4 regions of the Rossellomorea vietnamensis genome follow, and region 3 is predicted to be linked to each of the others. Evidence: riboswitches for the same ligand, from Rfam matches in the RefSeq annotation. Region 3 holds a riboswitch; each other region holds the start of a gene.
The links. A riboswitch is a leader RNA that binds a small molecule or an ion and turns the genes downstream of it on or off. The one in region 3 is predicted to bind S-adenosylmethionine.
Positions count from the first base shown of each region.

Region 1: another riboswitch for S-adenosylmethionine. It lies ahead of N5C46_RS03460 (Fur-regulated basic protein FbpA); the one in region 3 lies ahead of N5C46_RS18135 (homoserine dehydrogenase).
Region 2: another riboswitch for S-adenosylmethionine. It lies ahead of N5C46_RS15535 (sugar ABC transporter substrate-binding protein); the one in region 3 lies ahead of N5C46_RS18135 (homoserine dehydrogenase).
Region 4: another riboswitch for S-adenosylmethionine. It lies ahead of N5C46_RS20310 (methionine ABC transporter ATP-binding protein); the one in region 3 lies ahead of N5C46_RS18135 (homoserine dehydrogenase).

Region 1 covers NZ_CP104558.1:638,018-640,221, reverse strand. Annotated here, with positions in the region: gene spoIIP (stage II sporulation protein P) at 1-740, shown strand, start outside; gene N5C46_RS03460 (Fur-regulated basic protein FbpA) at 815-1,030, opposite strand; SAM riboswitch class I at 1,136-1,243, opposite strand; gene N5C46_RS03455 (protoporphyrinogen oxidase) at 1,448-2,204, shown strand, end outside.
Region 2 covers NZ_CP104558.1:3,000,946-3,003,149, forward strand. Annotated here, with positions in the region: gene N5C46_RS15530 (CTP synthase) at 1-782, shown strand, start outside; SAM riboswitch class I at 950-1,058, shown strand; gene N5C46_RS15535 (sugar ABC transporter substrate-binding protein) at 1,155-2,204, shown strand, end outside.
Region 3 covers NZ_CP104558.1:3,559,752-3,561,955, reverse strand. Annotated here, with positions in the region: gene N5C46_RS18135 (homoserine dehydrogenase) at 1-843, opposite strand, end outside; SAM riboswitch class I at 971-1,081, opposite strand; gene N5C46_RS18130 (DUF2254 domain-containing protein) at 1,334-2,204, shown strand, end outside.
Region 4 covers NZ_CP104558.1:3,969,268-3,971,471, reverse strand. Annotated here, with positions in the region: gene N5C46_RS20315 (methionine ABC transporter permease) at 1-289, opposite strand, end outside; gene N5C46_RS20310 (methionine ABC transporter ATP-binding protein) at 342-1,367, opposite strand; SAM riboswitch class I at 1,488-1,593, opposite strand; gene N5C46_RS20305 (glycerol-3-phosphate responsive antiterminator) at 2,194-2,204, shown strand, end outside.

The sequences.
Region 1 (2,204 bases), 1.6 Mb from region 3:
AGGACCAGCTGAAGGATCAGGAAATCGATCAGAACCAAGTCGATCAAGCCAATCACAATTCAGGTGACGGTGTGCAGGAAATCGAAGAAAAGTCCGTGTTCATTTATCACTCCCACAGCTGGGAAGCCTTTAGCCCACTGATCAAAAACAATGATTCAAAAGATCCGGCCAGTACCAATGAAAAAGTCAATGTCATTGCGGTTGGTTCCAAATTGAAACAGGAACTCGAATCAAGAGGAATCGGGGCGGTCCAGGATAAGACAGATGTAAACCAAGCGTTAAAAAATAAATCATGGACATATTTTGAATCCTACAAGTTAACCAGGGGACTGGTTCAGGAAGCCCTCGCGCAAGATGACAATCTAACCTATTTAATAGATATTCACCGGGATTCCCAGCCTCGAAACATTACGACCAAAACGATCAATGGTAAGAACTACGCCCGACTATTCTTCATTGTAGGAAAAGAAAATAAGAACTTTGAAAAGAACCTGAAAATCGCGAAAGAATTGAATGCTAAATTAGAGGAGAAGTACCCTGGTATCAGCAGGGGGGTTTTCGTTAAAACAAAAGCAGAAGGAAACGGGGTTTATAATCAGGATTTAACAGAACGGGCTATGCTCCTTGAGTTTGGTGGGGTCGAAAATAACTTAGTGGAATTATATAATTCCACCGAAGCATTTGCGGAAATCTTTGCAGCTTATTATAAGAAGGATGCTGTTGAGGTAAATGCTCAATAACTATAGAAATGACGTGAGCCATAGGCCCGCGTCATTTTTTTGTTTGGCGATTTCCGAGAAGATAAACCAGGCTTCTAACTGGTTAGATTCGTGCAATTCTTCCAGTGAATAGAGCCGACATCACTATGAGGATGGCAATCCTTCTGAATAAAGTGATATTCATCCTCAAGTTCTCTAAGTGTCAGCTCAAATAATTGTTTATTACCTTTTTTGAAAATGTTATGGACAATCAATTTGTTAATTAACTCATTTCTTTTTTTATTGATTGCTTCTTGGAGATTTTCTCCCATTATGATCACTCCTCTTATAATGTAAATAAACAGAGGAAGAGACTTTTTAATGTAATTAAGCCTACTTCCTAGTAAGATAAGAAGAAGGCTTGAATGGAAAACTTCAACTTATCTTTCAAGCTTAACGCTTGTGGAATTAGCACAGTTTTCTAGAAAATAGAATCTGTTGCTGAGGTATCATCGGGCCAGTCCCTCTACCTCTCTGGATAAGTGGCTATGTGGTTATCAGAATTCTATTATATGTTATATCAAACTATTCCTAGTTGTCAACTTTGAATTAGACATGAAGCTAGGGTCAATGAATGATGCCATATCCTAATTACATGCCATATTCCTTTTTCCGACACAGTTTCTTTTTCTAATCCGTTTAAAACATGATAATCTGTATACATACACGTAATTAATGGAGTGGATGGTATGAAGAAAGTGGTTATCGTAGGTGGGGGCATTACAGGCTTAACAGCTCTCTATTACCTGCAAAAAATGTCCAGGGAACAAAACCTGGATATTGAGTCCGTGTTAATTGAACGGGATCAACAGCTCGGTGGTAAGATCAGGACGGTAACGGAAGGTGACTTTATTATGGAAGCTGGCGCAGATTCCATTGTAGCCCGTAATGAGGGAGTACTTCCATTGGTTGATGAACTTCAACTTCAAAACGAACTCGTCTATAACGAAACAGGAACATCTTACATATACACAAATGGCGAACTGCATAGAATACCTCCTGACACGATCTTCGGTATTCCCATGAGCGTAGAAGCACTTAATGAAAGCACACTGATTTCTGAAGCCGGAAAGAAAGCGGCTCTTTCTGACCTGGAGACGGAAAATACTGTATTCACGAAGGAAAGTTCCATCGGAGAATTTCTGGAAGCATTTCTCGGAAAGGAACTTGTGGAAAATCAAATTGCACCTGTATTATCAGGAGTTTATTCGGGTAACTTGTATAAACTGACCATGGCTTCGACTCTTCCATATCTTCTTGATTATAAAAATGAATATGGAAGCATTATCAAAGGATTATCTGCGAACAAGCAGAGATTCAAAGGGTCTTCCAATAAAAAGTTTATTTCCTTTAGACATGGACTATCCACCATTATCGACCGTCTGGAAGAAAAGTGCGCTGATGCCACGATCCTAAAAGGAACTGAGACAAAAAATCTCCATATGA
Region 2 (2,204 bases), 560 kb from region 3:
CCGAGTGGAATGAGCTGGTTGACCGGGTGAAAAACCTTTCCCGCAAAACAAGGATCGCCCTTGTCGGGAAGTATGTTGAATTACAGGATGCTTATATTTCTGTAGTCGAAGCCCTTCGTCATGCAGGATATCATTTCGACAGCGACATTGAAGTGAGATGGTTGAACTCTGAGCTTGTCGACAACGAAAATGTGGCAGAGAAGCTTGCTGACGTGGATGGAATCCTTGTACCAGGCGGCTTCGGTGACCGCGGTGTCGAAGGAAAGATCGCTGCGACGCAATATGCCCGTGAAAACAAGATTCCTTTCCTTGGAATCTGCCTTGGTATGCAGCTGGCATCTGTTGAATATGCGCGTAATGTCCTTGGACTTGAAGGAGCACACTCGGCTGAGCTGAATCCTGAAACGCCATATCCGGTCATCGACCTTTTACCGGAACAAAAGGATATCGAAGACCTTGGCGGGACCCTTCGTCTCGGACTATACCCATGTAAGCTGACAAAAGGTTCAAAAGCCTATGCAGCCTACGACGGGGAAGTCGTATACGAACGTCACCGTCACCGTTTCGAATTCAACAATCACTACCGAGAGCAAATGGAAAAAGCCGGCTTCATCTTCTCAGGCACAAGCCCGGATGGCCGTCTTGTGGAAATCATCGAGCTGAGCGACCACCCATGGTTCGTCGCATCTCAATTCCACCCGGAATTCACATCACGCCCGACACGCCCGCAGCCTCTATTCAGAGACTTTGTGGAAGCGTCCCTTGCGTATGGTGAGAAATAAGATTTGAATGATAGAGCCCTCCCGGTTTGGGAGGGCTTTTTTATATTGTTGGGTGATCATTTCCGGAGACCCGCCACAGAATTTTTTTAAAAAAGAATATTGACAATATTTCCACATATCGTTAATATAGCGATTATAGCAAAAGCGAACACAACCAATTTCATATTCTCTTATAAAGAGTTGGCAGAGGGACTGGCCCGATGACGCCCGGCAACCTACCGTTTTACGACGGAAAGGTGCTAAGACCTGCAGGAAGCATTTCCTGAGTGATAAGAGCACGTTTATTTATACATAAACCTCTTTTCTCTTGGGAAAAGAGGTTTTTTTATTGAAAAAAATAGAGGGGAACACCCTCGGGAGGAGAAAAGAAAGATGAAAAAAACGGCATCATTACTCGTATTAATCGCACTACTTTTCAGTTTGGCGGCTTGTCAGCCAAAGGTATCACAGGAGGCGGAAGCAGACGGTGGGGAAGCGACTTCCGATCATCCGTTAGCCAATAAAAAAATCGCCCTTATTATGCAAATCAATCTCGGGACATTTTCCGCTCAATACATAGAAGGGGTCAAGGAACAGGTGGAAAAGTTCGGGGGGAAGGTTCAAGTGTTCACTTCGGAAGGGGACCTGGCCAAAATGTCCTCTAACCTGGACGCGGCGATCAACCAGAAATTTGATGGCATTCTGATCGACCATGGAACGAAAGAAGCACTGCAATCAGGGGTGGAAAAGGCGAAAGAACAAAATATTCCGGTTGTTGTATTCGATGCGGATGTGGCATCAAAAGGAGTGACGGTCCTCGAGCAGGGGGACAAACAAATGGCTGAACAAACCTTGACGAAGCTTTCAGCTGAGCTTGGCGGCAAGGGTGAAATCGTAAAGATTTGGGTCGCAGGCTTTGCGCCCATGGAAAGACGTCAGGCGGCATACGAAGAATTTTTAAAGGAAAATCCAGATATCAAAGAGGTCGCGGCATTTGGAGCGGCGAGTCAGAATACAGCGCTGGATACACAGGCTCAGATGGAGGCCATCTTGAAACAATATCCAAACAAAGGGGACATCGATGCTGTCTGGGCAGCGTGGGATGAATTTGCGAAAGGTGCCGTCCGGGCAATCGAAGCGGCGGGGAGAGATGAAATCAAAGTATACGGAATCGACATGAGTGACGAGGATCTTCAGATCATTCAAAAAGACGGCAGCCCATGGGTGGCATCGGCAGCTGTAGATCCGAAAGATATCGGCAGGGTCCAGGTCCGCTTCCTTTATCAAAAGCTGAACGGAAAAAAAACGCCTGAAAAGGTGAAATTGGATCCCGTGTTCATTGAAAAAACTGCTTTACCGAAAGAATCGATTACAACGGATCAATTGAACGAGCATATTGAAGGATGGGGAGCGAGTGAGCAGGGGTATACAGATGAGCTGAAA
Region 3 (2,204 bases):
TTCCACATCCTCCACCCCGTAAAAGGGATGAGTGTCGTGGACAAGGATCGGTTCCACTCCCCCTTTGATGCGATTGAATCCGTCACGTTCCAGTGATCCAACATGCTTGAAGCGCAAACGGAAGGACTCGGCTGCCTGCAGCCATTCAGCCGTCAAGTGGGTGATCCCTTTCTGCCTGATATCCTTCCAGTCCGGCTGCCTGCCAAAGGCGGTCTGACTTAAGATCAGAAGCTTATAAAAGGCATCATATCCTTCTATGTCGTTCGTCGGATCCGCTTCGGCATATCCCTTCTCTTGCGCCTGCTTGAGGGCAGTTTCAAAGGAAAGCCCCTTTTTCCTCATCTGGGATAAAATGAAGTTGGACGTTCCATTCAATATTCCTTGAATGCTTTTGATTTCGTTTACCTTCAGGAGCTGACGGATGGTGCCGATGACCGGTATCCCTCCCGCCGTGGTCGCTTCGAAACCAAGGGACACCCCATTATGTGAAGCTTTCTTCAGAAGCTCTGGGCCGTATTTTGCGAACATGGCTTTATTGGCCGTTATGACGTGAATCCCCTTCTCGATGGCTTGTGTCACATACGTATAAGTCGGTTCTTCTCCTACGATCGCTTCAAAGATTACATGAAGGTCAGGTATATCGAGAATGTCTTTAAAATCGGTCGTAATCCTGATGGATGGATCGATTTCCCTTTGCTTAGAGGGATCCTTGATGAGGATTGCTCTTATTTTCACCTCTTTACCGAGTACTTCTTTTAATCTCTCCTGATGAGTATCAATGGCTTCACAGACCCCTTGACCAACGGTTCCAAAGCCCAGAAGCGCCACATTTATCGCTGACATCATTCAGCCTCCTTTTTTCCGTTTTGACCTGCACGTACGATTCCTGTCTGAAGGTGTGGTGGAAAGAAAGAGGGTATGCAGAAAAGCCCTCTTCTTGTAAGAAGAGGGCTAATTGATCATGCTCCTCCCCTTATCTTCCAGATCCACATGGAATCTGTAGGAATTGGCACCTTTACAGATTGATCCTGCAGGTTGCCGGGCTTCATCGGGCCTATCCCTCCGCCGCTCTTGATAAGAGATATAGATAACGTTATGTTTTCACTTGATATTTGAGTATGAATTGGATTATATAGGGGATTCACCCCTTCGTCAATAGAGTTTTTGTTATTTTTTAAAAATTCTTTCTAATAAATGAGGATGGTTTATTTCCGATCGGTTTAGTCCAGATTATTCACTTTTCTACTAATCTTTTTGAATAAAGGAAGTTTTAACCGTGTTTGAGAGGGAAAACTAACCCATATCCATTTACTAGAAAGGAACCGTTTCGATCATGTTGAAAAAAATGCTTCCATTATCCATCAGAAAATATTTTCTCATGTCAAAGCGGCAGCGCAGGCATGAAATCAGGCTCACCATTTGGTATATGCCTTTTATTTACATATGCCTGTCCTTGCTCATGGTTGCCGTTACCCTTTATTTAGATCTCTCTCTGGAAGTGTCACAGTACACGTCTGATTTGTTAAGTATGGATGCATCCGTCACCCGTATCCTGGTGAGCACGCTCATAGGAGGCATTCTGACACTCAGCGCTTTTACACTTAACTCCTTGCTCGTCGTGCTGACGATGTTCAGCGGCCAGTTTTCACCAAGGATGCTGTTGGATTTCATTTCGGATAAACAAACACAGCACGCCCTCGGCATTTTCAACGGAAGTTTCGTGTACGTACTCCTCCTTTTCCTTTTTATCGGAAGTTCAAAGAAGGAAATGTTTGTTGCTGCCCCGCTCATGACGATCGGACTGGCGTTCCTCTCAGCCCTAACGTTCATCTTTTTCATTAACCATGCGTCGACGTGGATGCAGGTCCATAATATTACGTACAATATGAAGCAGGTTTCCGAAGTGATGATCAACCAGACTCTGAAGAAAGACTTAGAAACTCACCGTACCGCGGATAGTGGGGACATCATGGAGAAAGAGAAAAGGAATATCGTTCACGTGACGTCCAGAGGGTCGGGATATATACAATTGGTCGATTTTCAGGGGATGATCCAACGTGCACAAGAAGAGAACATTGTCCTCAAGCTTCATTACAAAGTGGGAGATTTCGTTCTCGCCGGGAATGAACTGATGAGCCTGTGGGGGCCGGAAACTGACCATATCTCCACTGGTTCATTCCTTTCATTCATTGAGATGGGGCATA
Region 4 (2,204 bases), 410 kb from region 3:
CTTCAAGGAGCGAGCTCTCTACCAATCTCGCAATATACGGTGCCGCAAATACTACAAGCGGGACGACGGCTGCCGCCGTGCCGATTGACGTGCCCACTACCAATCTTGTAAAGGGGATGATCGCCACCATCAAGATGATGAACGGGATCGACCGAAACACGTTGATAATGCTGCTGAGTACTGAAAAGACGGCTTTATGTTCAAGTAAGTGCCCCTTCCTCGTCACCACAACGATGATGCCGAGGGGAAGCCCGATCAACGTGGCGAATAAAAGGGAGAATGACACCATCGCCACGGTATCCCATGTCGCTTCAATAATTCTTGGCCAGAATAATTCCCAGTTAACTTGCACGCTTCTCCACCTCGCTTACGAATAATCTGTTTCTCCAATATTCCAGGATTTCTTCCGTTTCGTTCTTGCTGCCGATGATCTGTACGATGAGATTCCCGAACGGCTTGCCCTGTAGTTCCGTGATCTGTCCGAATAATACATTGATATGGGCATTGAATGTCTTTGCCGTTTCGGAAAGGATCGGCGTTCCCGTCGAATCCCCCTTGAAAATAAGGCGGCAGATACGCCCTTCCTTGCTGTCATTTAATTTATCAAGAACCGATGCCGGCAGCTGATCATTCATGACACTCTTCACAAAGTTTCTCGTCGTCGAGGTCTGGGGGTTGGAGAAGATATCGAAGACGCTTCCCTCTTCCACGATTTCTCCATTTTCCATCACCGCGACCTTGTCACAGATTTCCCGGATGACCCCCATTTCGTGGGTGATCATCACGATCGTAATGCCATACTCCGCGTTGATTCTCTTTAATAAATTGAGAATCGATTCCGTCGTCTGAGGATCCAGTGCCGATGTGGCTTCATCACAGAGCAGAATCGAAGGCGACGTCGCCAGTGCCCTTGCTATCCCTACCCTTTGCTTCTGCCCTCCTGACAGTTCATCGGGATAATGCTTCGCTTTATCTTCAAGTCCGACAAACGCGAGCAATTCCTTTACTCTCTCGTTGATTTTATCTTTCGGCCATTTTGCCAGTTTCAGAGGGTAGGCGATATTCCCTGCTACCGTCCGGGATTGAAACAAATTGAAATGCTGAAAGATCATCCCGATGCGGTGCCGCTCTTTCCTCAGATCGATGGCCGACTGATCCTTCAGGCTGCGACCCTCTATGAAAATATCACCCGAAGATGGTTTCTCTAAAAAATTGAGACAGCGGACAAGCGTGCTTTTCCCCGCTCCACTGAATCCGATCACCCCATAAATCTCTCCCTTCTCCACTTCAAAGGAAACATCCCTCAAAGCAGTGAATGGGCCATCCTTCGTCTCGAATACTTTCGTAACATTCTGAACTCTGATCATACAGAACTTGCTCCTTTCGTTATGTATTCTTCTCGGTGCCTGGGTTATAAGGACATGGGTGAAAATAAAAAGTGCCCCTCTTCATAAGAAGAGAGGCACAAATATGTATATGTCCCGCTCTTCTCATCTTTCAAGTCATATGACTTGATGGAATTGGCACGGTATTCATTAAGAACCCGTTGCCGAGGTATCGCAGGGCCAGTCCCTCCACCTCTCTGGATAAGAAGATAACGCTTTATTAAGTTAAAGTTATGATGCGTTTCTGCATTAGGGTAATGGTAAAGGATTTTAGCTGGGTTGTCAATCCTGTTTTTCAATATATTTCATTATGGAGGGCAAACCGGAGACGGTTCTTACTCTATTTTTTGGCTTTAAGAGAAATTGAGATTACTTGAAAGGAGAAGGTAGAAACGGAATCGGACCCACTTTACGATCAAGGATATAAGCGGAGGTTTTCCGGTTACATTCAGTTTGGAACTAGATTTGAGGGAAAATAAGCGGAGGTTTTCCGCTTACACACAGAAAAATCACCTCATATTGTATTTCTTGAGTCAATAGGCGGAATTTTTCCGTCTATTTCAGCTTTTTTTTAAAGTAATGACGAATTAAGCGGAATTTTTCCGTCTATTGATTAGCTCTGGTGCTTACCCGGATCTCACTAACGATAATTGTGCTAGTTATCTTAACAGGCTGTCTACTATATTCACTCATAAAGGAGCGACCAAATATTATCTATATCGTACTTTTCCAGGTCATCGCCTACCCCATAAACAACTGTGCTATACTAAAAGAAAAAATATTCAGACTTTTCAAAGGGGCCAATTACATGAAACCAAA